DNA from 3 places in the Clostridium chromiireducens genome. Region 3 is predicted to be linked to each of the others. Evidence: predicted binding sites of a transcription regulator. Region 3 holds the regulator's gene; each other region holds the start of a gene.
What was found. The regulator NrdR, encoded in region 3, represses ribonucleotide reductase genes. The targets are predictions, from matches to a motif close to CACNANATNTNGTG.
Positions count from the first base shown of each region.

Region 1: nrdJ (ribonucleoside-triphosphate reductase, adenosylcobalamin-dependent) is a predicted target of NrdR. The motif match lies at 5,623-5,636, and genes of this name have one in related genera.
Region 2: D2A34_RS25285 (anaerobic ribonucleoside triphosphate reductase) is a predicted target of NrdR. The motif match lies at 4,248-4,261, and genes of this name have one in related genera.

Region 1 covers NZ_QXDJ01000003.1:32,474-43,917, reverse strand. Annotated here, with positions in the region: gene D2A34_RS11495 (cadherin-like beta sandwich domain-containing protein) at 1-109, shown strand, start outside; gene D2A34_RS11490 (ComEC/Rec2 family competence protein) at 287-1,192, opposite strand; gene D2A34_RS11485 (polysaccharide deacetylase family protein) at 1,540-2,214, opposite strand; gene D2A34_RS11480 (heavy metal translocating P-type ATPase) at 2,445-4,874, opposite strand; gene D2A34_RS11475 (ArsR/SmtB family transcription factor) at 4,895-5,260, opposite strand; gene nrdJ (ribonucleoside-triphosphate reductase, adenosylcobalamin-dependent) at 5,760-7,853, shown strand; gene D2A34_RS11465 (3D domain-containing protein) at 8,069-8,623, opposite strand; gene D2A34_RS11460 (Cof-type HAD-IIB family hydrolase) at 9,047-9,832, opposite strand; gene D2A34_RS11455 (DeoR/GlpR family DNA-binding transcription regulator) at 9,994-10,758, shown strand; glycine riboswitch at 10,924-11,010, shown strand; gene D2A34_RS11450 (trimeric intracellular cation channel family protein) at 11,180-11,444, shown strand, end outside.
Region 2 covers NZ_QXDJ01000010.1:68,159-79,602, reverse strand. Annotated here, with positions in the region: gene D2A34_RS25295 (aconitate hydratase) at 1-500, opposite strand, end outside; gene nifV (homocitrate synthase) at 519-1,685, opposite strand; gene D2A34_RS25285 (anaerobic ribonucleoside triphosphate reductase) at 2,122-4,230, opposite strand; gene D2A34_RS25280 (DegV family protein) at 4,588-5,436, shown strand; gene D2A34_RS25275 (hypothetical protein) at 5,558-5,764, shown strand; gene D2A34_RS25270 (ferredoxin) at 5,920-6,111, opposite strand; gene D2A34_RS25265 (Mrp/NBP35 family ATP-binding protein) at 6,229-7,068, opposite strand; gene D2A34_RS25260 (YhfM domain-containing protein) at 7,089-7,922, opposite strand; gene D2A34_RS25255 (prolipoprotein diacylglyceryl transferase) at 7,912-8,682, opposite strand; gene D2A34_RS25250 (hypothetical protein) at 8,933-9,502, opposite strand; gene D2A34_RS27085 (collagen-like protein) at 9,515-11,444, opposite strand, start outside.
Region 3 covers NZ_QXDJ01000002.1:510,882-522,325, reverse strand. Annotated here, with positions in the region: gene phoU (phosphate signaling complex protein PhoU) at 1-27, opposite strand, end outside; gene pstB (phosphate ABC transporter ATP-binding protein PstB) at 46-795, opposite strand; gene pstA (phosphate ABC transporter permease PstA) at 805-1,689, opposite strand; gene pstC (phosphate ABC transporter permease subunit PstC) at 1,689-2,582, opposite strand; gene D2A34_RS07660 (phosphate ABC transporter substrate-binding protein) at 2,606-3,523, opposite strand; gene D2A34_RS07655 (sensor histidine kinase) at 3,724-5,430, opposite strand; gene D2A34_RS07650 (winged helix-turn-helix domain-containing protein) at 5,433-6,134, opposite strand; gene pgeF (peptidoglycan editing factor PgeF) at 6,149-6,889, opposite strand; gene nrdR (transcriptional regulator NrdR) at 7,197-7,646, opposite strand; gene D2A34_RS07635 (YlmC/YmxH family sporulation protein) at 7,718-7,981, opposite strand; gene sigG (RNA polymerase sporulation sigma factor SigG) at 8,018-8,791, opposite strand; gene sigE (RNA polymerase sporulation sigma factor SigE) at 8,874-9,581, opposite strand; gene D2A34_RS07620 (sigma-E processing peptidase SpoIIGA) at 9,556-10,398, opposite strand; gene ftsZ (cell division protein FtsZ) at 10,868-11,444, opposite strand, start outside.

The DNA.
Region 1 (11,444 bases), on a different contig from region 3:
GATACTAGATGGTGGGAAATATTATTATTTATATTCTGATGGTTCAATGGCGGCTAATACCAAAATTGGTAGTTATAGTGTAGGATCTAATGGCGCTTGGATTAAATAATGGAGATTTTTACTATAATTTAGTTTAGACTTAAATTAATATTTATAAAATAATTTTTCTGTATAGTTCATATTCAATAGAAGTTGGATATGAACTATACTTATTTTTATTATTCATCATATGGAATTATTGTTTATGCTTATATTAGTCTCATATATTATAACTTTGTGTTCTTTTTTAGTTTTCCTTCTTGCCAGATTTTTGATTTTCCCTTCCTGGTATATCAGATTTTTTATCTACAGGATTTACATTAAACTTTATTTCCTTACCATCTGAAGTTGCTATTATCGTTCCTTGTAAATCTGTTCTAAACACATTAATGTTTTTTCCTTTAAGTCTATCTATTGTTTCTTTATGAGGATGACCATAATCATTTCCTTTTTCACAACTTATAATTGCATACTTTGGATTAACTTGATCAAGAAATGCTTGTGTAGTTGATGAATTACTCCCATGATGTCCAACTTTTAAAACGTCTGCTCTGATATCTAATTGCTTTCCTAATATCTCTTTTTCTGAGACATCCTCTGCATCCCCCATAAATATAAAGTTTTTATTACCATATTTTAATTTAATAACAATAGAATAATTATTCATATCTTCGTATTTACTGCTATTAGGCGCTAAAAATGTTAAAGTAGCTTTTCCTACATTAAGCTCATCCCCAACTTTAGGTACATTTATTTTTAAATTCTTTGACTTTAACGCCTTTACCATATTTTCATAGGTTTTAGTAGTCGCTGTGACCTTTGGAGCGTAAAATGTTCTAACGTTGCAATTGTTAATAACATCGTCCATACTTCCAATATGATCTTCATGAGGATGGGTTGCTATAACATAGTCTAATGAAGTAATTCCAATTGATTTCAGGTAATTTAAAGCTTTTTTATCACTCGTACCTGCATCAATTAAAATATTCTTTCCATCAATCTGTATTAATTCTGAATCACCTTGTCCAACGTCAATATAATGTATCTTTAAATTTTCTTCTTCAACAAGCTTACTATTATTTCCACATGAGACTAAAAATAATGTACACAGAAACGCTAGTAATAAACATAAATTTTTTTTATTTTTTCTCATTTAAATTTCCACCTCACATACTACTAATTGTATATATATACATTCTTTTGTCAATAATTCAAGTGAAACATAACCTTCCCCATTAAAAGAATTATTCCACTTAAGTTATATTTAACTCCTTTAAGTTAATTGGTAATTTCTAAAGATAGATGGCTTAAGCCATCTATTTTTGGGCTTGTTTTTATCTATAGTATTTTGTTAATTTACAAAATTAATTTTAGCCATTCAATTTATATATTTTATCAACTATAATTCAAAAAAGATAGCATTATACCAGGATATAACCCATTAATGCTATCTTTTTCTATTTATTATATTATTATTTTAATCAACCATAAACAACATAATTATTTATTTTTTAATGGAAAATATAATTCTGCTGTATCTTCAGTAATAGTTTTAAATTCATATCCACTATTTTTATAAAATTTTATTATTTTTGGAAGTGCTTGGCATGTATTTCTGTTCATATCTGTGCAATGCATCAATAAAATAATATTATTCATCTTATCGCTTCCCTTTATAGCTTTTCTGTATAAGTTATATGGAGAATCCTGCGGGTTTAATCCATCACAATTATCCAAATCCCAGTCATATACCCTAAAATCATTCTCGTGTAATTTATTTAAATAACTTTTACTTAAATGCTTACAGCTTCCACCCGGAAATCTAATAATATTTGGTGAAATTCCAACTACCTTCTGTATTTCACTTCGACAATCAATCATCTCTTGAATAAATTTATCTTCATCACAATAAATTCTTCTGAAATTATGAGTATAAGTATGAAGTCCTATACTATTTCCCTCATCATATATCCTTTTTACTACGTCTTCCTTGCCTTCAATTTGATTGCCAATTAAAAAGAAAGTTGCATTTACTTCATTATCTTTTAATATATCCAATACTTTATTAGTAACCTTATAGCTAGGTCCATCATCAAATGTTAGATATATTATTTTTTTATTTTCATCAACACTACAATCATTTTCCGAGCAAGGCTTATTCTCTGCCGCAAAAATACAATTGTTATTCTCATTAATTATTGAAGTAATTAACAAGCTAAAAAAAATAAATATAATACACTTTAGTTTACTTTTCACTTTTTTCCTCCTATGTACATTAGTTTTTTATAGTAGAAGTTCTTAGTTCATATTGTTTGCATTTTTACTTTTTTTATTTATAGAATTAATCATATACCTTCTAATAAAAAATGCAGCCATAAAAAATATGACTGCATTTTTTAGAATATTTACATGTTCTCTACCTTCATGGCTCTCATAGCATTTAATACTGCAAGTAGTGCTACTCCAACATCTCCAAATACTGCTTCCCACATAGTTCCAAGTCCAAAGGCTACAAGAACTAATATTATAACCTTAACACCTAAAGCAAAAACTATATTTTGCATTACTATGCTTCTTGTTTTCTTTGCTATCTTTATAGCTGAAGCAATTTTTGAAGGTTCATCTGTCATTATAACAACATCGGCCGCTTCAATTGCAGCATCTGAACCAACACCACCCATCGCTATTCCAATATCAGCTCTAGCTAAAACTGGAGCATCATTTATTCCATCTCCTACAAATACTATCTTACCTTTAGGTGATTTTTCTTTAAATAAAACTTCAAGTCTTTCTACTTTTTGGTCTGGTAATAATTCAGCATGAACTTCATCTAATCCTAATTCTTTAGCAATTTTAGTTCCAACAGTTTTATTATCACCTGTGAGCATAACTGTCTTCTTAACTCCAATATCTTTTAATGCTTTTATTGCTTTTACTGAATCTTCTTTTACCTCATCAGAAATAACTATATATCCTGCATATTTTTTATCTATAGCAACATGCACCACAGTACCAATAGTTTCTACTTGCTTATAAGTTATATTTTCTTTATTCATTAATTTATAATTACCAGCCAGTACTTCTTTACCGTCCAGAATAACTTTAACTCCATGACCTGATATTTCTTCATAGTCTTTTATTTTATCTCTGATTATTTCGCTTCCATAAGCTCTTAATATAGAAGTTGCTATTGGATGGTTAGAATAATTTTCTGCATAAGCCGCACAAGCTACAAGTTCATCTTCTGAAATATTATTTTCTGGTTTTATTTCTGTCACTTTAAATATACCTTTAGTAAGTGTTCCAGTTTTATCAAATACAACCATTTCAACATCATTTAAAGCTTCAAGATAATTTCCACCCTTAACTAATATTCCATTTTTTGACGCTCCGCCTATTCCTCCAAAGAAACCAAGAGGTATAGATACAACTAAAGCACAAGGACAAGATACTACTAAAAATGCTAATGCTCTATAAACCCATTCAGAAAATGTTGCGCCATCAATTACAAGTGGTGGAATTGCTGCTAGTGCCAAAGCTGCAAAAACAACAGCTGGAGTATAATATCTTGCAAACTTTGTTATAAAGTTTTCTGTTGGAGCTTTTTTACTGCTTGCATTTTGAACTAAATCTAGTATCTTTGCAACTGTAGAATCTCCAAATTCTTTTTCTACTTCTATTGTTAAAAGTCCGTTTTTATTAATAACTCCACTTAAAATACTATCTCCAACTCCTACTTTTCTAGGAACTGACTCACCTGTTAATGCAGCAGTATCAACCATAGAATTTCCTTCAATTATTTTACCATCTAAAGGAACTTTCTCACCTGGTTTAACTATTATAACATCACCTATCTTAACTTCTTCTGGATCTACATTTTTAATCTCATCATTTATTTTCAAGTTAGCGAAGTCTGGTCTAATATCCATCAGAGCTGAAATAGATTTTCTTGAACGATTAACCGCCATATCTTGGAACATTTCTCCTATTTGATAGAAAAGCATAACAGCAACACCCTCTGGATATTCACCTATTGCAAATGCACCAATTGTTGCTATACTCATTAAGAAATTTTCATCAAACACTTGACCTCTGCGTATATTTCTTAAAGCGCCTAAAACTACTTCTCCTCCTATGAGTACATAACTTATCAAATACAATACTAGTTCTATTACACTTGGAAACTTCATAGCAGTTGCTACTCCAAAAATCAAAGCACCAATAGCAAATCTAATTATTTCACTCTTATTATTCTCTTCTTCTGCTTCTTCCTCTTTGCTTTTTAATGAATTATTTTTATCGTCAATAACAACTACTTTTACATCAGGTTCAATTCTTTTAACTAAACCTTTAATATTATCTATAATAGCATTTTGTTTTGAAGAATCTTCTATTTCTATAATTAGTTTTGTTGATATAAAATCTACTAATGCTGATTTCACACCATCTATAGTATTTGATTCTCTTTCAATTTTAGCAGCACAGTTGCCACAACATAATCCTTCAAGTAAAATCTCTTTTCTTAAAGATTTTTCTATTACTTTTTCTTTTACTTTAACATGGGGTTCAATACTTGTTACAATATTAGTAACAACTTTTATTAATTCTTCTATCCCTGTAATTTCTTTTATCTCTAATGTTAAAGTTTTAGTAAGAAAATTTACATTGGCGGAATTAATTCCTTCTAATTCATTTACTTTTTGATCTATTTTAGCTGCGCAGTTTGCACATCCAAGTCCTTCTAAAATAAATTCTTTTTTTATTTTTCGTACATTATTTTTATTCGATAATTGAGCTTTAACAGGACTGCTAGCTATTTTTATATTACTTGCCATAATTTATTCCCCCAATCAAACTATTTTTTCTCTGATATATGAATCAACCCCTGATCAAAAATACTCTTAACATGTTCATCATCTAATGAATAATAGACTACTTTACCATTCTTTTTGTATTTTACGAGTCTTGCTTGTTTCAAAACTCTTAGCTGATGTGAAATAGCTGATTGAGTCATTCCAAAAAGTGCTGCTATATCACAAACGCACATTTCCGCTTCAAATAGTGCACATAATATTTTTATTCTTGTTGAATCACCAAGAACTTTAAATAAATCAGCTAAATCATAAAGAGTCTCCTCTTCAGGTATGGATTGCTTAACTTTATTAACTATATCTTCATGAATTATCGTGCAATTACAAATTTCAATATTATTATTTTCCACACTCGTCACCTCTTCGCTTGAACATATGAATATCTATTCATACGTTTATTATATGCAAAGTTCATTTACTTTGTCAATAGAATTGATAATTATTTTCAGTTTTGCCAAAAGAAAAATTTAATCTGATTAAATATGATATACATTAATTACCCTTGATTCTCTAAAATTATTTAAATTCATAACTATTTTCCCCTTATATTTAATTCTAAACAATTAATAATAGAATTTCTTTCGAAGCCATCATTCTATGTGGCTTACCTATTATAAAATGTGAACTCAAAGGACTGATATAATATATACAATTGAATAGTATCAAAAAGAAGTAGGACAAACCTATATATAGTATTTCGTCATTTTATCAACACAAGATATTGTGTTTTTGGTTTAAATATATTAAAATAATAGTATCTTTTTTATTTGCAGATATTATAACTAGAAATAATAATAGGATACATAAGTAATTTTTAGGACCTTATACAGCAAAACTGGAGGAATATATATGAATGTAATATTATCAGAAGCATTTTTAAACAAATATAGTGAAGCAAAAAATAATCCCTTAAGCAATATAGGTGAATTTGTTTATTTAAGAACTTACTCAAGATATTTAGAAGATAAAAAAAGAAGAGAAAATTGGTTTGAAACTGTTCTTAGGACAACAGAATATAATATTGAACTTGGCATAAATTTCAAAAAGAAAAATGGATTAAACATAAACTGGCAAGATGAAGTAAGGGAGGCTGAACTTCTATTTGATAATTTGTTTAATTTAAGAACTTTTACTTCTGGAAGAACTCTTTATATGGGAGGAACAGATATTGTAAAAGAATATCCGCTTTCAAACTATAACTGCTCCTTCACAATGATTGAAAAATTTCATGATTTTGTTGATGTATTTTACCTTCTTATGGTTGGCTCAGGTGTAGGTGTTAGAATTGACAAAGAATTAATTTCTAATATGCCTATAATAAGAAAAGTATCTCTAGGAGGCGAGTATTCCAAGGATGTTCATAAATATATGCCTAAAGAATACATGGAGAATACTAAGCTTATTTTGGATAAAAATGATTCTTCCCGTGCAACTATAAAAATTGGCGATAGTAAAGAAGGCTGGTGTAATGCATTAGAAACTTATTTTAATTTAGTTACATCTAAAGAATATATAAATATCAAAAAAATAATACTTGATTATAGCTATGTTAGACCTGAAGGTGAGCGACTAAAAAGATTTGGCGGAAGAGCTTCTGGCCACAAATCGCTTAAGAGAATGTTTGAAAAGATTAACAAAGTTTTTGATAGACTTACAGATGGCAGCTTAAAATCAATAGATGTCCTTGATATATCAACTATAATTAGTGAAAATGTGGTTTCTGGCGGTGTTAGACGAAGTGCGATGATGATTATTTGCGATGAAGATGATAATGATGTTATCAATGCTAAAAGCAACCTTTATAAAATAGTTGATGGAAATTGGATTGAGAACTTAGAAGTTTCTCATCGAAAAATGAGTAATAATTCTGTTTTATATAAAGAAAAACCATCTTTAGATAAGATAAAAGAAATATTAAATTCAATAAAAATAAACGGCGAACCAGGATTTATTAATGCAAGTGAGGCTAAAAAGAGAAAAGCTACGTTTAAAGGGTGTAACCCATGCGGCGAAATCCTCCTTAATTCTCATCAATGTTGTAACTTATCTACAAATAACTTAGTAACTTTTGTGGATGAGAATAATAGATTAGATATTAAACATTTAGAAGAAATAATAAAATTATCTACAAGAGTGGCTATTAGAATGACTTTAGTTGATGTTGAATTACCAGACTGGAATGAAGTAATGCAATCAGATAGAATTATCGGAATTTCATTGACTGGTATGATGGATATGGTTAACAAACTTAACATGAATTATGACGAACTAGGTCCGTTACTTAATAATTTAAGAAATGTAGTTAGAAGTGAAGGTATAAGATATTGTACAGAACTTGGAATTTCGACACCTGAGCTTATGACTACAATAAAGCCTGAGGGATCCCTTTCTACTCTACCATGTGTAAGTTCTGGTATACACTATTCCCACTCAAATTATTATATTAGAAGAGTTAGAATTTCTACATCTGATCCTCTATATAAAATGATAGATAAACTAAAATGTTACCCTATTTTTAATGAGAATGGTCAACCTGATGAGAATTGTACAACAAAAGTTATAGAGTTCCCAATAAAAGCTCCTGAAGGTAAAACAAAATATGATGTTGGAGCTATAGAACAACTCGAACTATATAAATTATCAATGTTAAATTGGACCGATCATAATACGTCAATTACTGTACATGTAAAAGATGATGAATGGGACGCTGTTGCAAATTGGTTGTATGAGAACTTTGAGTATGTAGTTGGAATAACGTTCTTACCATTAATGGATGAAACCTACCCTCTTCTACCTTATGAATCTACAACAAAAGAAGATTATGACGCGCGTATAAAAAATATTAAACCAATCGACTATGAATTATTAGCAGAACTTGATGATGATGAAGAACATGAAATAATTGATAAGGAATGTGCAAATGGAGTTTGCCCAATACGATAATGTATAAAATTTTGTTGTAAAAAACTAATAATATATTTAAATACAATAATAAAAAGTTTTAGCCTGCCTCTTAATACTAAGATACTGGCTAAAACTTTTAATCATTTTATAATTTTAATGATTCAATATAATCCAACATTTTCAAGATATACTAAATAATTAAATTTTCTACTCAAGAATTATATTTTAACGTATATGTATTTCAACTCACAATATTACTCCACTAAGTAAATTGTAGTCTTTTTTCTTCCGAATTTTACTGCTTCTTCATAAGTTGATACCCACACATCTATTACGTATGTACCATCTTTCTTAATTTTAATTGCTCCACCTCTATCTTCAACATCAAACATACCATCGGCTTTATAATTTTTTAACTCTGGAATATAAATTTTACTTCCAAGAGGTATTTTTGATGGAGCCGCTATAACACCTATTCTCGTTTTAGTCTGCATCGCTGTTTGTGATTCCCATTGTCCTGAACATCTAGGATCATTTGAGTATGCAGTTAATTCGGCTTTAATAGGTTTACCTAAAGTTTTTTGAGTTTCTTGAGATTTTTCTGACAACATTTGAACCTTTTCAGGCTCTTTTAATGCTTTATCTATATTATTATTTGATACCGTCTCAGTATATTTTTCTGCTGGATTCTGATTCTCATTAATATCAGAATTATCTATCTTAGAACTTTCTTCGTATTTGCCTGCAGCAAATTTATTTATTACAATGTTTTTTGTCCCCATATTGAAATAATCTGTTCCAAGACTCATTAAACATATTGCTAATACTATGTGTACAATTAATATGTTTCATCTTAATTTATTAAACACCTACAACCACTCCTTGTGTTTTATTTGTAGCCTCTATTGGTTTGATATTTATACTACATTAGTCACCGATATGGTATTTGATTATTGTAGACTATGAATTATATAATTGCAAAAGTAATTTCTGTTATAACTTGATAAACTTTTCAGAATTTCATATAAAACGGCTATTTATAACAGTTATCTACATATATTATGGTAATAAAGTCATAAATTAATTAGCTACAAATAAATGAAATGCTGTTGAATATTCTAATAAAGCATCCATTTTTTAGTGTCATATAATTATAAATATAGCTTGTACTTAATTTATAATTAAGTACAAGCTATTAATTCCAAACTTTAAAATCCACATATACCTTTATTTTATAAAATAAACTTTTCTATTTCTAAAGCTACTCCATCATTTTGTACCGTATCTGTAATTTTCTTAGCATAACTCTTAACATAATCTTCGGCATTGCCCATTGCTATTCCACATCCAACAGAAGATAACATTTCAATATCATTTTTTCCATCACCAAATGCATAACTATTCTGTACTGGGATATCTAAGTAATCAAGTACTTTTATAATTCCTGAAGCTTTTGTATTTGATTTTGAATACAATTCAAAAGATCCTTCTTTCACATTATGAATATAATCATAATCTCCTTTACCTAATGATAAGCAGTAATCTACTCCGCTTTTATCACTACATAACATTTCAATTTTATATATATCAACATCTCCAATATTATAATTCCCCTCTAAATATTTCTTAGATATGCTAAAGGAATCATAAAATGAATGCAGCTCTTTATACTCATCTTTAATATAAGAATATAATTCTCCTTGCAATATATGTTGAATATTCAACTTTTCAAAATTGCACACCATCTCTTTAATAGAATCCTTACTAATACTTTCTTTATATATACATTTTTCCTTAACCTTTACATATGCTCCATTTGTAAGAACAAAACCATCAAAACCAAAATCGCATATAACTTCATTCAAAAAAGCATATGGTCTACCCGTCGCAATAAACACATAATCCCCATTTGATTGCAATGAACGTATAGCTTTTTTTACTCTAGGAGTAATATCTATTATTCCATTTAAGCAGTCTAATATAGTTCCGTCTATATCAAAAAATATTGCTCTTTTCATATTTGCATCCTCCTTTTATAACAATTCGTTCTCACTTAGTCTGTTTTGTTATAGTTTAATATCATTTTATCTCATTCGTTCTCATTTGTCAATTGATCTAATTGCATTCTAATACATATATTGTTAAAATAGAAATAAACAATAACAAATTGGAGGAAACTATGTTTATCGAAGAAAGACACAAACATATTTTAGATATATTACAAAAAGAGGGAAAAGTATTAGTTAAAGATTTAAGCACACAATTTCAGGTTAGTGAAAGTATGATCAGAAAAGATCTTCAGGTTCTAGAAAAGGATAATTTACTTCAACGTACTTATGGAGGTGCTATTAATATGAAGCGCACCATAGCACATAATGAGAGTTTATTTAAAAGAGTTGAAATTGATACAGATTTAAAAGAAATTATTGCAAAAAAAGCATATGAACTGATAAATGAAGGAGATACAGTATTTTTAGATGCATCAAGCATATCATATTTTCTTACAAAATTACTTATAGAAAATAATAAAAATATTACTTTAATCACAAACATGGTTGAAATATCATCAATGATTCAATTAGATTCGAAGATGCATGTCATTTTTATAGGCGGAGATTATAATCCTCTTGTGGGCGGAAATATAGGTTCTCATTCTATCGAACAAATTAAATTATATAGATGTAACAAGGCATTTATTGGATGTAATGGGATTGACCTTAGAGATGGCAGTATTAGTACTGGGCTTTCTGAAGATGCAGGAACGAAAAAAGCTATTATGAACATATCAAAGGAATTATATCTAATGGCACCGAGTGAACGATTCAACTTAGATGGAATTATTAATTTTTCAAATATAACAGATTTTTATAGCATTATTACAGAATCTCCACTAAGTAATACAATAATGGCTTTGCTCGAGCAATATAATGTAAGATTAAAATAACTTTGAAAATTTATGTATAATGAGGGTTGAATATTATGAACTATACTTCAAGCTACTAGTTTGAAGTATCTTATTCAATTTCACAATCATTTTATGTTAATCTCATTTTTGTTGACATGCAGTAGAATTTTAATTATAATAATTTAAGTAATTTATAGTGCTCGTATGACGAATTGGGGAGAGCCTGCAACACACGCAGCGCCGAAGGTGAAGTCGCAACAAACTCTCAGGCAAAAGGACCGAATTCTGACGAAACTCTGGAAAGTCTAATGACACCCAAGAAGCAATCTTTTGATTTGAAATACAGAATAAAATAAAGAAGCGTACAGCTAGTTATTTTTTGAATGTAAAAGTTATAAAGAGAATCTTTCAGGTACAATAACAGAGGCGAATTGTTTTATGCAATTCGCCTCTTTTTATTGTGCGTAAAATACAAATTGGAAGGAATGATTTATTTATGTATGATATAGCCCTACTAGAATATCTAGGTATCTTTGCCTTTGCAGCATCTGGTGCTTATGTTGCAATAGATGAAAAATTTGATTTATTCGGTATATATATGTTAGCCACCATAACAGCCATGGGAGGTGGTGTTCTTCGTGATATTGTTACAAACGTTGGGATTCCTTTGTTTTTTTCAAATTACACGACCATCCCTTTTATTATATTGGGGGCAACAATTCCTA
Region 2 (11,444 bases), on a different contig from region 3:
TTATTTAATTTTCCAGTAAGTTCAATCTTTACTACCTTTGGAGTATTAATGTTATAAGCTCCGCCTCCCATAGCAAGAGCAACGTCTAATCCACCTGCACCCATGGCAAGCATACCAACACCACCTGCTGTTGGTGTATGGCTATCAGATCCTATTAATGTATCTCCTGGTGTTGAGAATCTTTCTAAGAATATTTGATGGCATATTCCATTACCTGGTTTTGAAAAATACACTCCATATTTAGATGCAACTGTTTGAATAAATTTATGATCATCTGCATTTTCAAACCCTTGTTGTAACATATTATGATCTATAAATGCCACTGATTTCTTAGTCTTCACTCTATCTATTCCCATAGCTTCTAATTGAAGATATGCCATTGTTCCTGTTGAATCTTGAGTTAATGTTTGGTCAATTTTTAACGCTATTGGTTCCCCTGCTTTTAATTCACCTTCAACAACATGACTCTTTAAAATCTTATAAACTAAATTATCGCCCACTTTTTATTCCTCCTGCTTCTATTGCTTATTTTCTTCTAATTGTCTATGATATTCATTATATAATTGAACTACTTCTTTATCAAATAAAGATCTTTTTAATCTAACTGAGGTAGATCTTACAAGTTCTAATATTCCACTTGCTTCATCTTCTGTAAGTACTCTATTATATTCTTTAAACTTATTTATTACCGAAGCTCTTCCAGAGTGTTTACCTATTACAATCTGTCTTTCAAGTCCAACTATATCTGGATCAAACGCTTCGTAGTTTTTAGGATCCTTTATTGCTCCATCTGCATGAATTCCTGATTCATGTGCGAACATATTCGTTCCAACAATAGCTTTCCATATTGGAAGTTCTCTTCCTGATGCTCTTGATACATATTGTGATACTTCTCTAAACATTTGAGTATTTATTCCATCACCATTATATCCGTAAACAAGCATTAATGCCATTATAACTTCTTCTAATGCCGCATTACCCGCTCTTTCTCCAAGACCATTTACAGTTACTCCAACATGCGATGCTCCACCCTTAATGCCTGCTACAGCATTAGCTGTTGCCATTCCAAAGTCATCATGAGTGTGCATTTCTATATCAAATCCTGTTTTATCATATATATATTTAATATCATCTCTAATTTTAAATGGCTCCATAATTCCTACAGTATCACAATATCTAAATCTATCTGCACCTGCTTGCTTAGCTGCATTAATATATTCAACTAAAAAGTCTTTATCTGCTCTAGATGCATCTTCCCCATTAACAGATACATAAAGACCATTCTTCTTTGCAAATTCTACAGACTTAACCATGCTTTCCAATACCCATTCTCTAGATGTTTTAAGCTTATGCTGAATGTGTATATCTGATACTGATATTGATATAGCAACTGCATCAACTCCGCAATCTATCGATTGTTCTATATCGCTAACTACAGCTCTATTCCATGCCATAATGCTAGATTTTAAATTTCTTTTTACAATTTCTTTTATAGCCTTCTTTTCGTCCCCACCCATTGTTGGAATTCCCACTTCTAATTGATCAACACCTAAGTCACTTAGCATTTGTGCTATTACTATTTTTTCTTCATTAGCAAAAACTACCCCTGCTGTTTGCTCACCATCTCTAAGAGTAGTATCTACTATAGAAACTTTTTTGTTAGTTTTTAAATTACTAACTGCCATTGCAATCCCCCCATTATATATTATTTAACTTATAGCTTAAAGCAATATTTTTAATAAATTAACATTTTCATGTATATTTATAATATCATAGATAAGCAAATTTGCACAAGATTTATTTTCTTTTTTTGCAGCGTATTACACTCTCTCCTTCACGTTATTTTAAAAAACAACTGATTTAATATGAAATTACACCTATTATTGCAAGTTTTTTTTCAAATATTGCAATACTTCAAGAAATCAAACTTTTACTCTTCTAACAAATTTACGCCTTTTATTTAGATTTTATACCAAATAGTTACATCCATAGTTTCAATATTTTACTTACATGTCATATATATTAAATTTTCATGCGTAAATATAAAAAACTATGTTAAAATGCTTAAGTAACTTAAATTTACTTTCATCTTAACATAGTCTATAGATTATTAATTATATATTAATAATGATGTCCATGATCTCCTGTATGAGATATTCTATCTTCTCTTTCATGGTACTTTCCTGCGCCAAATCTTTCGTCTAAACTTAAATATCCTGTAACTCTTGATATTCCTTGTATATCTTGACTTGCGCATTTTGGACATTTATTTTCATTATTATGAAGATAAGTTCCACATTCTCTACAATATCTTATATGGAAATTAACCCCGACATAGCTTATATTTGTATTCTTATATGCATAATTTATTATATCCATTACTGTTTCTGCATCTGGTGTATCATCAACCTCTAAGTAACTAATGTGACCTCCATTACACAATTTGTGATATGGAGCTTCAATATCAATCTTTTCTTTAATAGATATTGGATGTGATACTGGTACATGATAACTATTTGTGTAATATTCTTTATCTGTTACACCTTTTATTATTCCAAATATCTTTTGATCTTGCTTTATAAATTTACCTGAAAGACCTTCTGCCGGAGTAGCATAACAGCTCCAGTTTAATTTATATTCTTCTGTAAGTCTGTCACAGTACTGTCTTATATGTTCAATAATTCTTACCCCTAAAGCCCTTGCTTCACTATCTTCACCATGATGTTTACCAATTAAAGCTACTAAGGTCTCAGCTATTCCTATAAATCCAATCCCCCAAGTGCCTTGCTTTAATATTGGTTCAATAGAATCATCAGGCCCTAAATTCTCAGCACCCTTCATAAGTCCTTGACCTGCGACAAAAGGTAAGTCTTTAACTCTTAAGCCTTTTAGCACTTCATATCTATGCATCAAAGATTCCTTAGCTAATTCCATTCTAGAATCTAGTATTTCAAAGAATTTATTTATATCACCTTTAGCCTGGAGCCCTATTCTTGGGAGATTAAGAGTTGTTGGTGCTATGTTTCCTCTACCTTTGCAACCTGGCTCACCATTAATATTTTTCATAAGATACGTTCTACATCCCATTGTTGCAGGAACATACCCTTGGTCATAATATTCCTTGTTAAAATCTGCATCAATATTCATAAATGTCGGATTCATTCTCTTTGATGCTACTCTACACGCTAATTTGTATAAGTAGAAATATGGATCATTTTCTTCCCTATTAACGCCTTCCTTAACTCTAAATATTATGTTAGGGAAAATAGGCTGTTCTCCTTTTCCTAATCCCTTTTCATATTCTAAAAGGAAAACTTCGCATACAAGTGCCGCATCTTCACTTGTAGGTAATCCAATATTAATAGAACTGAATGGAACTTGTGAACCTGCTCGTGAATGCATTGTGTTAAGATTATATACAACACCTTGCATGGCTTGTTGAACTTTTTTTCTCACTTTTTTTTCAATTAGCTGTTCTATTTTATTTTCTGGTATTTCTAATTCTTCTAATTCTTTTCTAATTTCATCTCTAGTAGGATCTACAAATATAGCCATATCATTATCAAAATCTGGATGCGATTGCCCACCAAACATATCATTTTGAGTTGATTGTAATAATATACATGATAATTCAGCAGCTGTTTCTATTCTTCTAGGAGCATTAATTGTTCCATATCCAGTGTTAAATCCATTTTCCAAAATTTCCTTAGTTGGAATATGCAAACAATTTACAGTTAAATTGTAGCTATCTAGATCATGATAATATAAATCACCTGTTTCATGCGCCCTTGCCAAATTCTTTGGCATTATAGCTAAGGTATTCCACTTATTTGATTCAGATGCGATTCTCAATAGTTTAGAACTAAAATTATTCCCTACATTTGCGTTATCTCTATCAGTTTCAATTCCAATTTGCCTTATAGCTCTCATTAAATCTGATTTTATTTCTCTTACCTTTGTTCTCTCTCTTCTGTATGATGAATAAGCTACTGCTATATCTTTGTGTCCCTCATCCTTTAATGCTTCTTCTACAAAATTTTGTATCTGTTCCACAGTTATCGTTCTTTTATACTCTGATTCAATATATGTGATAACTTTATGTACAGTATCTAATACCTGACTTTCTCTTAAATTTAAACCGATTTCATTAGCTGATCCTTTAATTGCTTGGGCTATTTTGTCTGAATTGAATTCAACCTCTCTCCCGTCGCGTTTCACAACATATAGCATTATTATTCCCTCCATGGCACAATATATAGTATAATTACTACCGTATTATTATACTGTATAAGATATTCCTTAGCAATACTTCTAATTTTTTATTTTTAAGCTACTAGATTTTAATTATCCCAAGTTATATCCAATTATCTTTCGATTAGGCTGATTTTTGCAACTTTTCTATAGTTGACTTATTATGAATATCTTCTAATGTTGTCTCTTACTATATTCTATGTAATTCTCTTCTTTTATTTTATATTAAAAATTTATTGTTTATACAAAATAATCTGCACACACTAATAAAAAAATACATTTTTTACAAATGGTGCTATAATTAAATTAAGATAATATATTTTAGGAGGAACTAAAATGGATAAGATTGCATTAATAACAGATAGTGCTTCTGATTTAAATACTGATTTTGCACAAAAAAATAATATTAAAATAATACCATTTAAAATTATTTTTTCAGACAGAGAGTACGATGATGGTATAGATATAACTCCTACAATGCTTTATGAATCTTTACCTAGAGAAATTCCAACAACTTCTTTACCTAGTGTTGAAAAATTCACAGCAGCTCTAGAAGAGGTAAAATCTAAAGGATTTACTCATGCAATTATAATTACTATATCAAGCAATCTTTCTGGCTCCTATAATTCCGCAAGGCTTGCAGCTGATAATGTTTCTGATATAAAAACCTTCGTGTTTGACTCTATGACTTTAACTATGTCAGAAGGAGCTATGGTTATTGAAACGGCAAATTTAATTAAAGAAGGCAAATCTTTTGATTATATTATAAATAAATTACCAGTTTTTAGAGATAAGATAGATGTATTTTTCACAATAGACACATTGGAATATTTAATTAAGGGTGGTAGAATAGGCAAGGTTTCTGGAACAATAGCTGATGCTTTAAACCTTAAGCCTATTATAACTGTGGGTAGCGATGGAATATATCATACAGTTTGCAAGGCCAGAGGAATAAAGCAATGCATATCTCGTTTAACAAGTTTATTATCAGAGCACCTATCAATTAGTAAGTGTAAAGTTTGGATTTTAGATGGAAACGCTCCTGATAAGGCTGAGATGCTTTATGATACTATAAAACATCTTCCTAATATAGTAGAATGTACTTTAGGTGGCTCAATAGGACCTGCTCTAGGAGTTCATACCGGTCCAGGACTCGTAGGATTCATTGTTGAAAAAATTGATTAATTTATAAAAAGAACGAGATTAAAAGCTCGTCTTTTTTATTTAAAAAATCCTTTATGTGAATACTTATATTTGTATATGTGAATAATATAAAAAATTAAACTTATTGAAAGGATGTATTTTAATGAAGGATTTCATATTAGATTTAACTTATAGAGATGCTACCATAATAAATAGTAATGATGATATATATACTATTCCCATAAATAACTTACCCTATATGTCTATTCCTCATCATACAATAAACTTAAATAAAACTGGTCAAAATTATACAACAAACCATAATAAGAGTAGTAAATCTAATATATATAACTCAATTGACTGTTTATAATTATCAGACAAATTAAGTAGATTATATGTCTTTACTTAATTTATTAATAAATAAAGATAGGATTGATGTTGTGAAAAACAAAATCAATCCCATCTTTATACAATATACAAATTCTATTTTAGAGTTCCTCTGTTATCCTGTTTTGCAATTAAATTCTACTCTTCTATTGCAATTGCATCTACTGGACAGCTTTCTTCTGCTTCTTTTGCTTCATCAACGCAACCTTCTGGAACTTCATCAACTACAGCTCCAGCTTTACCATCATCTTCCATTTGAAAACATTCTGGACATATAGAAGGACATAATCCACATGCTATGCATGTATCTTTATCTACTTTTGGTGTCATAATTACTTCATCTCCTCTAATATAAAATTACATAACTTATTATTTCCCAAGAAATATAAGTTATGTATGTATATCAGAATATTTTTAAATAATAATTAAAACTCGTAATCATTTAACTTAATATAACCCTTCAAAGATCAATGCATATAAAGGATCTTCTTTAACATATTCTTCAGCTCTTCCTTCTTCTAGCGCTTCTGTAAGGTCAATATTAATAGGTAATTCACCTATCAATGGAATCCCTAAATAATCAGCATTTTCTTCTGAAGATTTTCTACTAAACACTCTTATCTTCTTGTCACAATCAGGACAATTTATATACGCCATATTTTCTACGACGCCTTTAATCTTTACACCTATTTTTTGAGCCATTATAACTACTTTTTTAACAATCATAGATACCATATCTTGAGGAGTTGAAACTATTACTATTTCATTTATTGGAAACTCCTGCATAACTGTTAAAGCTATATCTCCAGTTCCTGGCGGCATATCGATTAGCAAATAATCAAGTTCACCCCAATTAGTTTCTACAAACATTTGCTTCAATACTCCTGTAATCACTGGTCCCCTCCAAATAACTGGCTCATCTTCCACAGCTGTTAAAAGGTTCATTGAAATTATCTTTATTCCACTATCTGTTTCTACTGGTTCAAATTTTACCATATCATTCTCTAACGGAATTATTTTTGCTCTCTTATTATTAATCCCGAAGAATCTTGGCATAGATGGCCCTGTAATATCTGCATCCAACACACCTACTTTATATCCTTTTTTGGCCAACATTGCTGCCATTATTCCTGTGACAGTTGACTTACCTACTCCACCTTTTCCACTTATAACTCCTATGATATTTTTAATACTTCCATATCTAGAAGCTAATTTTAGGCTTTCTTCTTTACACCCTTCTCCTTTAGACTTACAGGTATCCTTACTCTTACAATCTTCGCAACTCATCGCACGTCCTCCTTAATTCCTTACCAATCTTGTGGTACTTTATTTGGTTCACTTATTTTAATGTCCCAATCCTTATAATTATATTCTGCTGATATATAATAATTTTCAAATGATTTATTCTTTTTATCATCTATAGTTATTAATGTTTTAAAAGTTGTGCTATTATATCCTCTATTCTTAACTTTAATTATTGTATCAAAGTCTTCATAGTTATTATTAACAATGTTAATATCAGGTAATACTTCATTTAAGTTCTTCTTAAATTCTTCTAAATCTACAGAGAATATATATTTTAAACAGTCTGTGTCGCTACCTATATCTACCCCAACCTTATTCCCGCCAGCTAAATTATTTTTTTTACTCTCAATAACCTTTAATATTGATTGATAGTATATATATTCAAAATCTCTTGGTTTTCTTATAAATGATAAGTTCTGCATTATAGTATTTTCTAAATTCTTTGGTACTGAAAAAGCTTTATTATCATCATAAAAATTTCCTGCACCACGTTCATTAGCGCCAACTACATATTGATATTTTTTTACTTCCTCTCCGATATATATTTCAAAAATATAGTCTGGATCAAGGGAACTCTTTTTTGAAACTTCGCTACCTTCTGATAAAAGTTTATAAATATCTTCTATTGCCTTACTATCTGTCACAACAAACCTAAATCCACTATCTCTTACATTTTGTATAACAATTTTATCTACCTTATTCTGCTTTATGTATTCAAATTGTTCATTTTTAAGATTCATTTTAACTTCCATATCATTAATAAAAGTACATCCTGATAACATTGTACCTATGCATAATAATATAGATAAAACAATTAAAAACTTATTATTCTTCAATATTTTTCTTCGCTCCTTTAAAAATCTTGCCATTATTAAAAACCATAAATCCAAGCACTAAAGTAAATATTGCAATAAATTGAGATGTTGAAAGAATGCCAACATTCCCTCTTGGATCATCTCTTAAAAACTCAACTAAAAATCTTCCTATACTATATATTATTAAATATAATCCCGTGACTTTACCAGTTTGTCTCTCTTTTCTACTATAATATAATAGCAGAAATCCTAATGAAAAATCAAAAATTGAAGAATAAATTTGTGTTGGGTGCAAATGTACACCTGCTGGCGCAAGAGATCCTTTAGGAAATGCAACGCCTATTGGCAATGAGGTTTCAGCTCCATAACAACACCCTGCAAAAAAGCATCCTATTCTTCCAAATCCTTGTGCTATTGCAAGTCCTGGAACAGTCATATCTAGCATTTCAGCTATATTCCAACCTTTTTTCTTAGAATATAAATACATAGCTAAGGCCCCACCAGCAATCGCACCATAAACTACAAAACCATATCCAAAATTAAGTAATATACTTGGTTCTTTAATAATATCTTTTATTTCAGTTAATATAAATAGCCCTTTCCCTCCAAGCATTCCGCCTAGTACAGCAAAAATAATTAAGTTTAATAGGGAATCTTCATCGAAGCCTTTCTTTTTCCCTTTATTTATAAATAATGCTGCCGCGACTATTATACCGATTGCTATCATTAGTCCATAACTTTTTACTTGTATCCCAAATATCTCAAATAATACTATCCTCATTTTTCTCCCCCAAACGTCAAATAAGTATCAAGGAGAAGCTAATCTGCGCCTCTCCTTAATACTTAAATTATAATACTTATACTTATCCTTGGCAAATTTAATTTATATATTTAAAAGTTTTAAATATAACTTTTAAATAACTTTATGTTTTACATCAAATAAAGTATTGTAAGTTTTTCTTATACGTGATTATTAACTAAACTTACATATGAAAGTATAAATACAAATTAAATTTAATTATACTCCCCCTCTAAGATGTCTTAATACTCGAAATAATCGTATTAATAATAGTTTTCACATTATCTTTATAATCTTTAGTTTTAAGATTAAATAATATTTTTACTGTTTTACCTTCTCCTAAATTCAAATAATAACATTCATTTTTAAATTCGTACCCATTTTTTACAGATGTTTCATACTGTACTAGCACTCCAGAATTATTCGGATTCTTAAAAGGCATCACTTCCGAGTTATAATACTCTAGATATTGATTATTTAAATCATTTTCTGCAAATACATTTAAATCTTCATTAGTATTTATTACTTGTAATGAACCAGTAATCTTACTATTCTTGTCTTTGAAATCCAATCTATAACTTACATATTGGTCTTCTTTACCTTCTTTTTCTGTTACAGACCATTCACTAGGAAATGATACAGTGTATTTATCCTTATAAATTTTGTATTCCTTAAATCCACTTATACCCTGATCCATGAGAATTACCTGTTCAAAGTTTTCTTTGAAGAATCCTTGCGTTATAGCTAGTATCAACATTAATGATAACAATATTGACGTAACGATTAATTGCTTTTTATTCATATGAATATTACCTTATTTTGTTGGTATTACAATGGAAGAGTTTTTAAAATCGTAGAACATTAGCCAATATCCTCTGCCATTATTATCGTTAGTCCATGTTACAAAACCTGTTCTTCCGCCATATGGTTGATCATTCTTTTCCTTGCTTCCTGGTATAGCATATACAATATACTGAATCTCTCCATTTCTATTACCTTTATACCCCAATAAGAAGTGACCTGATTTACTGATATAAGGATAGTAATTCAACATTGGATAATATGCTAAGGTATATTGATTATAGTTTGAATCATCAGACAAATCCTCTATGCTATTTACATTGATTTTATACCACTTGCAATGATTTATATCAGCTAAATTACCATTGTAAGGTTGAAATCCTTTTGCAAGTTTCTCAAAATATAGAGTAACTTCTCCAGTAATATTAAACCCTTTATTTGTTGTTGATTGTTGATTATTATTTAAGTTTACTGGTTCTACATCGCTTAGATCTAGTTGATTACAACCACATGGATTTATTGTTTCTTTTTTGCTTGTGGTTGCCCCTACATTAATTAAAGTTATTTTTTCCTTCTCCGCTTGGCATTTTTCCTTTTTGCCTGAATGGCATTTTTCCTTTTTGTCTGAATGGCATTTTTCTTTTTCCTTTACTACTTCTGGCTGTTTCATTATTAGATGGATTGTTTTAGTTTGGCATTCTGTATTCATCGGCCCTGTTTGTCCCATTGGTCCCATTGGCCCCATTGGCCCCTTATCTCCCATTGGTCCCATTGGCCCCTTATCTCCTGCTGGTCCCATTGGTCCCTTATCTCCTGCTGATCCCATTGGTCCCTTTTCTCCTGCTGATCCCATTGGTCCCTTTTCTCCTGCTGGTCCCATTGGTCCCTTTTCTCCTGCTGGTCCCATTGGTCCCTTTTCTCCTGCTGATCCCATTGGTCCCTTTTCTCCTGCTGGTCCCATTGGTCCCTTTTCTCCTGCTGATCCCATTGGTCCCTTTTCTCCTGCTGGTCCCATTGGTCCCTTTTCTCCTGCTGGTCCCATTGGCTCTATTTTTTTAATTTCATTTTCATATTCATCAAAATCTATTATATCTTTTCTTCCTGAATCATTTATTCCGGTTAACTTATCTAAGACAAAGTTTTCTTGTAATCTCCTAGAATTACTTGGAGTATTAATAAAGTCCTGATTCTCGCTTCTACACTTCTTTTCTAACTTAAATTTCTTCCACTCACAATTACAATCTTTCTCGTCCTTTATAAAACCATAGACTACAATATCATCATGATTGTAATTTATTTTTGCATCAATTATACCGTCATAAGTCTCTAATTTTTTAGATAATTTGTTAATAATATCTTCCACATCATCACTCTTACCATAAATATCATATTTATCGCACTTTTGATGGTTACCGTACTCATTACTCACATCATGTTTATGATTCTTTTCGTGTTCATCACATTTATCATATTTTTCATGTTTTTCACAATCATCACATTTGCTATACTTATCATGTTCATCAGATTTATCATGTTTATCGCATTTATCATATTTCTTATAATCTTTATTTTTATGTCTCTCTTCATAAGAAGTATCTATTACATCGTCTATATTTTCATTAATTTCAGTATTTCTAATTTCCACCATAGAATTATCTTTTGTTATATCCACTGACTCTATATCACCTTTGTTTTGAACTGTATTTTCACTATTTTTGCGTTCAACTACTTCAGCTTGTAATTTAACTTTCTCAGAATTAGAATCTAGGATATTTACCGCCGATACACTGACTATACTAGAATTAGAAATATCCTTCTTTTTTACTTCTAAATCTGTCTTATTAATATACTTTTTGGAATCTGTCTTTATAAATTTAAATTTTCTCCAATTATCAGCAGACTCTTCTCCATTCATAAATCCATGCATTATGAAATCTGTTTCA
Region 3 (11,444 bases):
TCTTGCATCTTGCGACCCTCTTGTCATAATACTCAATACCCCTTCCTAGCCAAATCTACCTGTAATATAATCTTCTGTCCTTTTATCTCTTGGATTATAAAATATATCTTCTGTTTTTCCGTATTCTATAACTTCTCCATTTAAAAAGAATGCAGTTTTATCGGCTATTCTTCCTGCTTGTTGCATGTTATGAGTTACTATTACAACTGTGTAATTTTTTTTCAATTCATCCATAAGTTCTTCCATTTTTCCTGTTGATATCGGATCTAGAGCCGATGTTGGTTCATCCATTAAAATTACTTCTGGTGAGACTGCTAAAGTTCTAGCAATACACAATCTTTGCTGTTGTCCACCTGACATTCCAAGTGCACTTGATTTTAACCTATCTTTAGTTTCTTCCCATAGGGCTGCTCCTCTTAAGCTTTTCTCAACAATTTCATCTAACATTTTCTTATTTTTAGTACCATGTATTCTTGGTCCATATGCAATGTTATCGTAAATAGACATCGGAAATGGATTTGGTCTTTGAAACACCATTCCTATTCTTTTTCTTAAAAATATATCATCATAATCTTTATATATATCTTTATCTTCGAATAGAACTTGCCCTGTTATCTTAACAATCTCGATTAAATCATTCATTCTATTTAAAGTTCTTAAGAAAGTCGACTTACCGCAACCAGAAGGCCCAATTAGTGCTGTAACCTCATGCTTGTTTATAGACATATTAATATTTTTTAGAGCTTGATTGTCTCCATAATATAAACATAAATCTTTAGTTTCTATAATATTCATAACTATCTCCTACTTCCCACTATAAGCTTTCATTAATCTATTTCCTAATAATCTTGCACAAACATTAAATAATAGCACCGCTAATATAAGAACAGCTGCTGTTCCGTTTGCTATTTGAGCTGCATCAACTACTGTACCTTCTGAATTTAGCTTCCATATATGAACTGCTAAAGTCTCTGCCGGCCTAAAAAGTGAAAATGCTGAACTTTTTTCTGTTAAACTTATGGTATCAAAATTTATATTTTTCGAACTTAATCCTGCAGTGTATAAAAAAGCTGCTGCTTCTCCAAAGATTCTTCCAGCTGCTAATATTACACCAGTCAATATTTCTGCCATTGCTGTAGGTATAGTTAATTTAGCTAAGGTCTGCCACTTAGTTGCTCCTAGCCCCAAAGAAGCCTCTTTAACCCTTTTACTTGCTGCAACTATTGCATTCTCAGAAATTCTAGTCATAGATGGAATGTTAAGAATACTTACAGATAAAGCACCTGCAAGAATTGAATATCCCCATCCTGCCATATTAACAAAAACTAGTAATCCGAACATACCTATAACAATAGATGGCAGAGACGACATTGTCTCAAGACACATTCTTATAAATTTAAGTATAGGTCCTTCTTTTGCGTATTCAGCTAAATAAATTCCAGCTCCTACTCCTATTGGTATTGTAATAATTAAGGAAACAATCAACATATAGAATGAATTAAACAATTGTGGTCCAATTCCTCCGCCTGCTCCTGATAATTTTGGTTTACCAAATAAGAACGAAGGCTTTAGCATACTGCCTCCCTTATATAAAATATATATTATAAAAGCTCCAAGTAAAAAAACGATAAACATACTTATAATGTAGAATATAATCGTAGCTATCTTATCTATTCTTTTTGCATCCATTATCTTGCACTCCTTTTCTCTATCATTCTAACTATTACAATAAATATGAAAGAAATTACAAGTAAAATTAATGCTAGTGTCCATAATGCATCATTCCATGCAGTTCCACCAACTGTATTAGCCATGTCCATCGTTATAATACTAGTTAGTGTGGCCATTGGCGTAAAAACTCCATCTGGTATCTTTACAGTATTACCAATTACCATTTGAACCGCTAATGCCTCTCCAAAAGCTCTTGCTATTCCAAGTACAACTCCTGTAAGTATCCCACTTTTTGCACCAGGAACTATTACTCTAGAAATCGTCTGCCACCTTGTAGCTCCAAGCCCATATGATGCTTCAATATGATCTCTAGGTATTGTTTTTATTGCATCTATTGATAAAGTTGCTATAGTTGGCAATATCATCAATGAAAGTACCAAAACTCCAGCAATCAAAGAAAATCCCATTCCCCCAAAATTATCTTTGATAAATGGAACTAATACAGAAATACCTACCCAACCATAAACAACCGAAGGTATTCCAACTAATATTTCTAATGAAGGCTTAATTATTCTTACTCCAAATTTACTAGATATTACATTCACAAAAATTGCTAAAGCAATAGCAATAGGTGCACTTAAAAGTACTGCACCTATTGATACTGCGGTTGAACCTAAGATGAAAGCGAGAGCTCCAAAGGAAGGCTCTCCACCTTTGTTCGGCTTCCAATTATTTGTAAACAAGAACTCAGTGAAACTATATCCGTCATTTGTAAATATCCTCAAACCTTTTGAAGCTATGAATACTATAATTGATATTGTTATTAATATTATTAATATTCCACATAGTCCCGCAAAGCCTTGGCCTAAATATTCATTTTTAAGCCTTTCTTTAAAACTTCTTTTTTCCATCTTTTACTCATCCTTTAATTGAATTATTTTACTTTCATTTCACTTCCTGAAATAAAACCTAATGTTTCTAAGTTTTCTTTATTTTCACTGCTCATAACGAAATCAATAAACGCTTTAGATAAATCTTTTGATTCACCCTTAGTATACATATGTCCCCAAGACCAGAATTTATAAGAACCATCTGTTATATGTGCTTTATCTGCTGCTACTCCATCAAGATTGGTTACTTTTAAAACATCTTGTGCTTCTTTTGTATTCATGTATGCAAGACCTAAATAACTAACTGCTCCATCATTTTCTTTCATTGCACTTAAAACCGCACCATTTGAATCTTGAGTTACACCTAAAGCTTCATTTTCTGCTGATTTATCTCCACCAAGTACTGTCTTTTCGAAAGTTGCTCTTGTTCCTGAACCAGCTGTTCTATGGATTAATAAAATCGCTTTATCTGGTCCACCAACTTCTTTCCAGTTTGTAACTTTACCAGAGAATATGTCTTTAATTTGAGCTGAAGTTAAATTATCTATTCCTAATGATTTACTTACTACAATTCCAAATCCTTGTGCTACGACTTTATGGTCAACTAATTCTTTTGCTTTTGCTGCATCTAATTTTTCTTCTGCAAATACATCTGAATTTCCTATATTTACTGTTCCATCTAATACTTGAGTAAGACCTGTACCAGATCCACCTGCTTGAGCTCCAATTTCAGCATCTGGATATTTTTTATTAAATGTTTCTATAGTCTTCTCCATTAACGGTAACAATGCTGATGAACCACTCATAGTTATTGAGCCTGTTACCGCTTCTGATTTTGTCCCCTCTGATTTAGTGTCATTTGCCGGTGCTCCACCAGATGCATTTCCGCATCCTACCATCGCAGTTCCTAACATTGCCATCACTAAGGCAGACACCATTAATTTTATCGATTTTTTCTTCATTAACTATTACCTCCACTAATAAATTCATATTATGTTAGTTTCTAATTTTCTTCTTCTTTCATATTTTATAATATACCCTTTTAGTTAATCTATTATTAGAGTAATGTTAAGTTATATTAGATATTTGTTAAGAAAATTTAACATTGCTTTGTAAATAAAAAAAATAATGCGTAAAATTTCTACACTTTACGCATTATTTCTTACATATATGGAATTTTTACTTCAAAAATTGTTCCTTCACTTAGCTTACTTTTAACATTGATTTCTCCATTAAATATTTTAACAATATGTTTTACAATAGCCAAACCAAGACCTGTTCCGCCTTTTTTTCTCGACTTATCCACTCTATAGAATCTCTCAAAAATTCTTGAGATGTCTTCTTCTGGTATTCCTATGCCATTATCTTTTATTCTTAGGCAATAGTATTCATCTTTGGTATAACTAGTCACTTCTACACAGCCGGAACCATCCTTAGAATATTTTATGGCATTCTCGATTAAATTTAAAACCAATTGATAGAATTTATCTTTATCACCCAAAATATGTTTACTATTATTATTAATAAACTCTAACTTAATATTCTTATTTATTGCAGTTTTTCTCATCATATTAATTACTTCTTCAATTACAAGACTTGGTTCAAATTCTTTCATGTCAATAACCAAATTACTTTCTATATTTGATAATACTAATATATCATTAATAAGTCTTGATAAACGTTCAGCTTCCTTGTCGATAATATCCAAAAACTTTTCCCTTGTCTCATCATCCTTTACAAATTTTAAAGTTTCTGCAAATCCCTTAATGGATGTTAATGGTGTTTTTAATTCATGGGATACATTAGCAACAAATTGACTTCTCATAAGCTCAACTCTATTTATATCAGTTATATCTTGAAATATTATAACCTTTCCTATGTTCTCTACACCATCAAACATATCAGATTTTTTTATCTTATAATCCCGTTCAAATGGATGAAGTAATTTTATTTCCTTATCAGACTCTTCATCCTTCATTAAAAATTTACTTATATCATAATCATTAATATGATCTAGCAAGTATTCACCAACAATATTTTTCCTTATTTCAAGTAACGCCTCAGCACGAGGGTTAATGGAAATTACTCTATTATGATTATCAACAGCAACAACACCATTTTCCATGCTTTTTAATATTGACTCAATTTTATTTTGTTTATCAATTACTTCTCGAATTTTTATTTGCAATTGATCAGCCATATTATTAAAACTATTTCCTAAAATACCTAGCTCATCATGAGTTTCAATATTTGCTCGTATCTTGTAATCGCCATGAGTCATTTTTAGTGTTACACTTTCTAACTCTTTTACTGGATCAATAATTTTCTTAACAAGCCTTAAAGATAGAAATAAAGAAAATGGTAAAACCAGCATTAGTATCCCTAAACTATATTTGATATTTTCTTTTTGCAGCAAAGTTATTGTGTTTATACTGACAGAACTTCTGATTACATAATTATCACTTAATCTAGTTGCATAATAAATTAAATTTCCTTTAATAGTATCACTATATCGCTCTGAATATCCTTCGCCTTTTTCAAAAGCTTCTTTCACTTCAATTCTGTCTTTATGATTTTCGCTGCTTTTTTGTTCATTATCATACAAAACAACTCCGTTACTATCAATAAGTGTGATTCTAACTTCAACATCATTTATTTTTATGTCTTTTATATTTTTTAGATCTTCATAATCATTTCTACTAATATCTGTTACATCATTAAGTTCATAAATTAGATAATTAATATTTTTAAGCTCTTCTTTTGTAATCTTAGTTTGTTCCATATTAATTAACATCATAAAAGAGCAGGCAACAATAGATATTGCAAATATCACAGTTATAATAACCGAAGTTAAAATTTTGTTCCTCATAGCTATTCTGCCGGGTTAAATCTATAACCCACACCCCTTATAGTTTCTATAAATCTAGGATTTTTATCATCTTCCTCTATTTTCTTTCTTAAATATCTTATATGAACATCCACTGTTCTTGTTTCTCCTATATATTCATAGCCCCAAATCTTGTCCAACAAAGTTTCTCTTTTAAGAATTTTCCCTTTATTTTTTATTAATATTTGTAGTAATTCAAATTCCTTAAGTGTTAAATCTACTTTCTTATCGCTAATGTACACTTCATGCCTTTCAAAATCTATCTTTAGGTTTTGTGAGGTGAATACATCTTCTTCCACTTCATTAAATGAATTTGTTCTTCTTAATACTGCTTTTACACGTGCAAGTAATTCTCTAATAGAAAATGGTTTTGTTATATAATCATCTGCTCCAAGCTCTAGACCAAGTATTTTATCTAACTCTTCTCCTTTTGCTGTCAACATTATTATTGATGTGTTTTTCATATCATTGTTTCTTTTAATTTCTTTACAAACGTCAAACCCGTCAATTCCAGGCAACATTAAATCTAGTAATAATAAACTAGGCTTTTCTGCCTTAGCTATTTTTACTGCATCTATCCCATTATTGGCTGTAAAAACATCATATCCAACATTTAATAAATTAAATCTTAGCAATTCAATTATGTGTTCCTCATCATCAACTATTAATATTTTTTCTTTTGCCATATTAAATTTCCCCCTTAACGTAAAATAATAAAAGAAAACATCCTGCCATAAGACCCTTGAGATTTCCTATATGAATGTAATTTTACTTCTTCACTACAGTACGTACATAAATCTATACTATTAATATTTTCATCTTGAATTCCGGCTTTTTTTAAATCATCTAATATGCAGACTTCCAAATTTAGATTTCTTCCACAAAACAAATCTTCTTTTTTAATTTCCGTTTTCTTCTCTATAAATTTAAGCTTTAATTCCTCAGAAACCTCATAACAACACTTTCTAATATGAGGCCCAATATATGCTTTTAAATTTTTAACATTAATACTAAATTCTTTTTTCATTTTTTCTATTGTTTTAAATGTAATGGATTCATAGGTTCCTCTCCATCCGCTATGTATTGCGGCTGCGACCTTTTTTTCATCATCAACTAATATGATTGGTACACAATCAGCTGTAAAAACACCAATAATGATCCCTTTTTCCTTTGTTATTATAGCGTCTGCCTCTTCATCTTTAATACTTTTTCCATTCTCTATATAATTTAATATTTTATCACTATGAATTTGTTTTAGGTATATCACTTCATTGGCTCCAAATTCCTCTTTTAATGAATTGAGCTCTTTTATACCTTCTTCTGTATTTCTGTTAAAACTTCTTTCCTTCTCTGCATTTGTAAATCCAATATTAAATTCTTTACCATTTATTATAAAAAAATCTTCTTGCTTATCTAATACTTTTAAGTCCAATTTATTCACTATATTTAATCCTCCACTAAATTTATCTTATCACTTAAGGTATCCACTTAAATTTTATTTTTCTTCTTTATTATCAACAATATCTATGGATATATTTTTATGATTTATTTAGCATTTTACTTACTTAATCTTAACATTCTATTTAGCATTTATCAGCTTAATTAACTAAATTTTAACTTATATATAACAATATCATAAGATATTTAATTTAAATGGAATCTATATGAATTCCTCATTATTTTTATATATTATATCTAAACAATTATAAAAAGGACATTGAATTTATTCAATATCCTCAATAGTATAATTATGTTACGAGATTTTTTATTTCTTCTAAAAAAGTATTTATATCCTTAAACTGGCGGTATACTGATGCAAATCTTACATATGATATTTCATCCAACTCTTTTAGTCTGGCCATAACCATTTCTCCTATATCTTTTGATGGTATCTCTGTAAGCATACTATTAGATATTGTTTTCTCTATATCATAAGCTATATCTTCAATCTGTTTTCTAGACACAGGTCTTTTTTGGCATGCAATAATTAATCCAGTAATAATTTTCTCTTTATTAAAATTTTCTCTAGTCAGATCTTTTTTGATTACTAAAATAGGAAAATCTTCTATTTTTTCGTATGTAGTATATCGTTTGGCACATTTTAAGCATTCTCTTCTTCTTCGAATTGTTGTATTATCGTCTGTTGATCTTGAATCAACAACTTTACTTTCTTCAAATCCGCAAAATGGACATTTCATACTTTCATTCACCTCTTTGCTTTCGTGTATTAAAATCTTATAATCATTATACATATAATTTTAAAATATGGCTATATATTGTTTTCACTTACTTTTTCATTAGCTTTTACCAATATAACATCAGTGCCTATTTTAACTATATCTTTCCATAAGATTTCTTTTTCATCATCTTTAGCAAACCATGATTTTATTTCTCCAGGTAATATTAAAGCAACAATCTTATTATCTTCACTACTTATTTTAAAGTCTTTGATAAATCCTATTTTTGTTCCTGTTAATATATCTATTACCTCCATATTTCTCATAGCATTCAGTGAATGTAGTTCCAATTCCATAATTATCCCCCACAATTACAATATTATTAATCTCTTCTATACATGCTTCCTCATATGTTTTAAAGCTGTCTTTTCTAATCTTGAGACTTGCGCTTGCGAAATCCCAATTTCATCTGCAACTTCCATCTGAGTTCTACCATTAAAGAACCTTAAATTTAATATTAGTTTTTCTCTATCTGTGAGTTTTTTCATTGCTTCTTTTATGGAAATATTCTCAAGCCAATGTTCATCTGTATTCTTAGCATCACTTATTTGATCCATTACATATATTGCATCTCCTCCATCATGGTAAATTGGTTCAAATAATGATACCGGATCTTGTATCGCATCTAATGCAAACACTACTTCTTCTCTTGGTAATTCAAGTTCCTTTGCGATTTGTGAGATTGTTGGTTCTTTATTATTATCCTTTATAAATTTTTCTCTCATTATTAAAGCTTTATAAGCAATATCTCTTAATGATCTGCTTACCCTAATAGAATTATTATCTCTTAGGTATCTTCTAATTTCTCCAATTATCATCGGAACTGCATAAGTTGAAAATTTAACGTTCTGCGATAAATCAAAGTTATCTATTGATTTCATCAATCCAATACAGCCAACTTGAAATAAATCGTCTATATTTTCTCCTCTATTGTTAAACCTCTGAATAACACTAAGTACTAATCTCAAATTTCCCTTTATAAAAGTTTCTCTTGCACTTTTATCTCCATCTTTCATCTGCAGAAAAAGTTGTTTCTTTTCTTTCTCTTTTAGTATCGGGAGTTTTGAAGTATTAACGCCACATATTTCTACTTTGTTAATTATCACAAGTATTCACCCCTTCGAAAGTAATAATCCATTGCATTAAACATTATCTCCGATAGGCAATACTTTTATACTTGAAGACAAGCTAAATCATTCTACTAATTTCTTTTTTCAATCTCTTAATTATTTTTTTTTCTAGTCTTGATATATATGATTGAGAAATTCCAAGCATATCAGCTACTTCTTTTTGAGTCTTTTCTCTTGTCCCATTCAACCCAAATCTAAGCCTTACAATTTCTTTTTCTCTATCATTCAAACTCTTTAATGCCATAATTAATAATTGTTTATCAACTTCATCTTCAATCAAATTATATACAGTATCGTTTTCAGTTCCTAATATATCCGATAGTAGAAGTTCATTTCCATCCCAATCAATATTTAGCGGTTCATAAAATGAAATTTCAGCCTTTATTTTACTATTTCTTCGTAGATACATTAATATTTCATTTTCTATGCATCTAGATGCATAAGTTGCAAGTTTTATCTTTTTTTCCGGATTAAAAGTATTCACCGCTTTAATTAATCCTATAGTACCTACTGATATCAGGTCTTCTACATTTACTCCTGTATTCTCAAACTTTCTTGCGATATAAACAACTAGTCTTAAATTCCTTTCGATTAAAATACTTCTTATATTCTCATCGCCATCATTTAATTTATTTACTAAATCTTCTTCTTCATCCTTTGATAATGGCGGTGGCAATGCATCGTTGCCTCCAACATAATATAGTTTTTTTCTAAACAACCTAAATTTACAAACCAATTTATTAAACAGCAGAATTAACTTTTCCATAAACATCCCCCTCACACACTACTCCCCTTGATAATAAAGCGTTGAATTCATCTTCTTTACTCAACCGCTCCTTACATGGACATATTATCGCATCGATTTTTTCAAGTAAATAATTTTTATTTTTTATTTTTATATTATTAACTCTGATACCTTTAAGACTACCGCCATACCCTATGGAACTATAAAGTATATTATATGTATTTTTATCGTTAAAGTTCAGATGATTTATTAGATTTCCTTCAATTAGAATACATGGAAGATTTGTGATGGGTTCCCTTAATTCATTTCCAGTATCTAAAAAACTTCTAAATTTACAATGCTGGCCCTGCACTTCAAATTCAATTTCAAAAATATATTCATTTGTAAATATTTTGTCTTTTATATGATCTATAAGTCTACTAAAAATAATATATATTATCATGATTCCTAGCATAATATATTTTACGGAGTACTTTTCTATTTTAAATGTACTTCCAATCAAATATATATTTTGCCTTAAAGAAAACAAAAAACAAATTCCACTTAGCGCACAAGTTATTAATAAAAAAACAAGTAATAATTTAATCATATTAAGGATGCTTGTCTTTCCATACACCATTCTAAGCATTATTATAGCTACTAATAATTCGCAAGGTAACGATGCTATTATATTAAGTTTTGGAATTATCAAGACTAAACTATATACACCACCGATAAAACCTGAAATAACTAAAGAAACCATTTTACATTTATGCCTTATACACTTCATTGTTATACTTAACAAAAAGAAGTTAACTATAAAATTTTCAAAAATAAAAACATCAGCATAAATTTCCATTGTAACTCCTCCAGTCTTTCTGGATTTATTATATACTTAATTAGTTTAAAAATTTGTCACAATCACATTAAATAATTTTGTTTTTTTTATTAAACTTTTTACATATATTTACACTTTATTTTTTTGTTTACATTTTATATTTAAAACCATCCTAATGACTTAAAATATATTCTTCTATATTACATAAATCACCAGAAACTTGAACTAAATATTCATTACGCTCTTTTATTTATTTATTTATTTATTTGTTTATGATTTAGACGCAAAAAAATAGAATGTAACTTTGAATAGTCTAAAAATTTACTTATAGCTTCTGTAATAAACTTAAGTAACATAATTGCACAATAAATACAATCATTTATACTTAAATAATATTTAAGAAACTTTTTTTGCAAATTTCTAGTATCTAAAACAAAATTTCATTCTATTTAAATTTACTATTTTAAGACAATACAATAATATCTATATGTTAATGTCTTTTTTGTCTTCTCAAGAAAACTGGAATATCCAAATCATCAGCTTCATAACTATTAGAGCTTATTTCTGGTTCTTTTACATCAACAGCAACTTCTGGTTCTCTCTTTATTGGTTCTTGTGCTTGAACCTTTTTAGGCTCTTCTATAATTTGATTCATTCCTATTCTATTATTTTCACTTTCAAATCCTGTCGCAATAACTGTAATTCTTATTTCTTCAGTAAGTGTCTCATCAATTACTGCTCCAACAATTATATTTGCATCTGGGTCAACTGCTTCACGAACAACATCTGCAGCATCATATACTTCTAAAGCACCAAGGTCCGCACCACCAGTAAAGTTTATAATAACATCTGTTGCTCCATCTATTGATGTCTCTAAAAGAGGAGAAGATATCGCTTGCTTAACTGCATCTTGAGTTCTGTTATCACCTTTACCAAATCCAACGCCCATATGAGCTAATCCCTTATTAAGCATTACTGCTTTTATATCAGCAAAGTCAGCATTAATTACCCCTGTTATTGTAATTAAGTCAGAAATTGCTTGAACACCTTGTCTTAAAACTTCATCA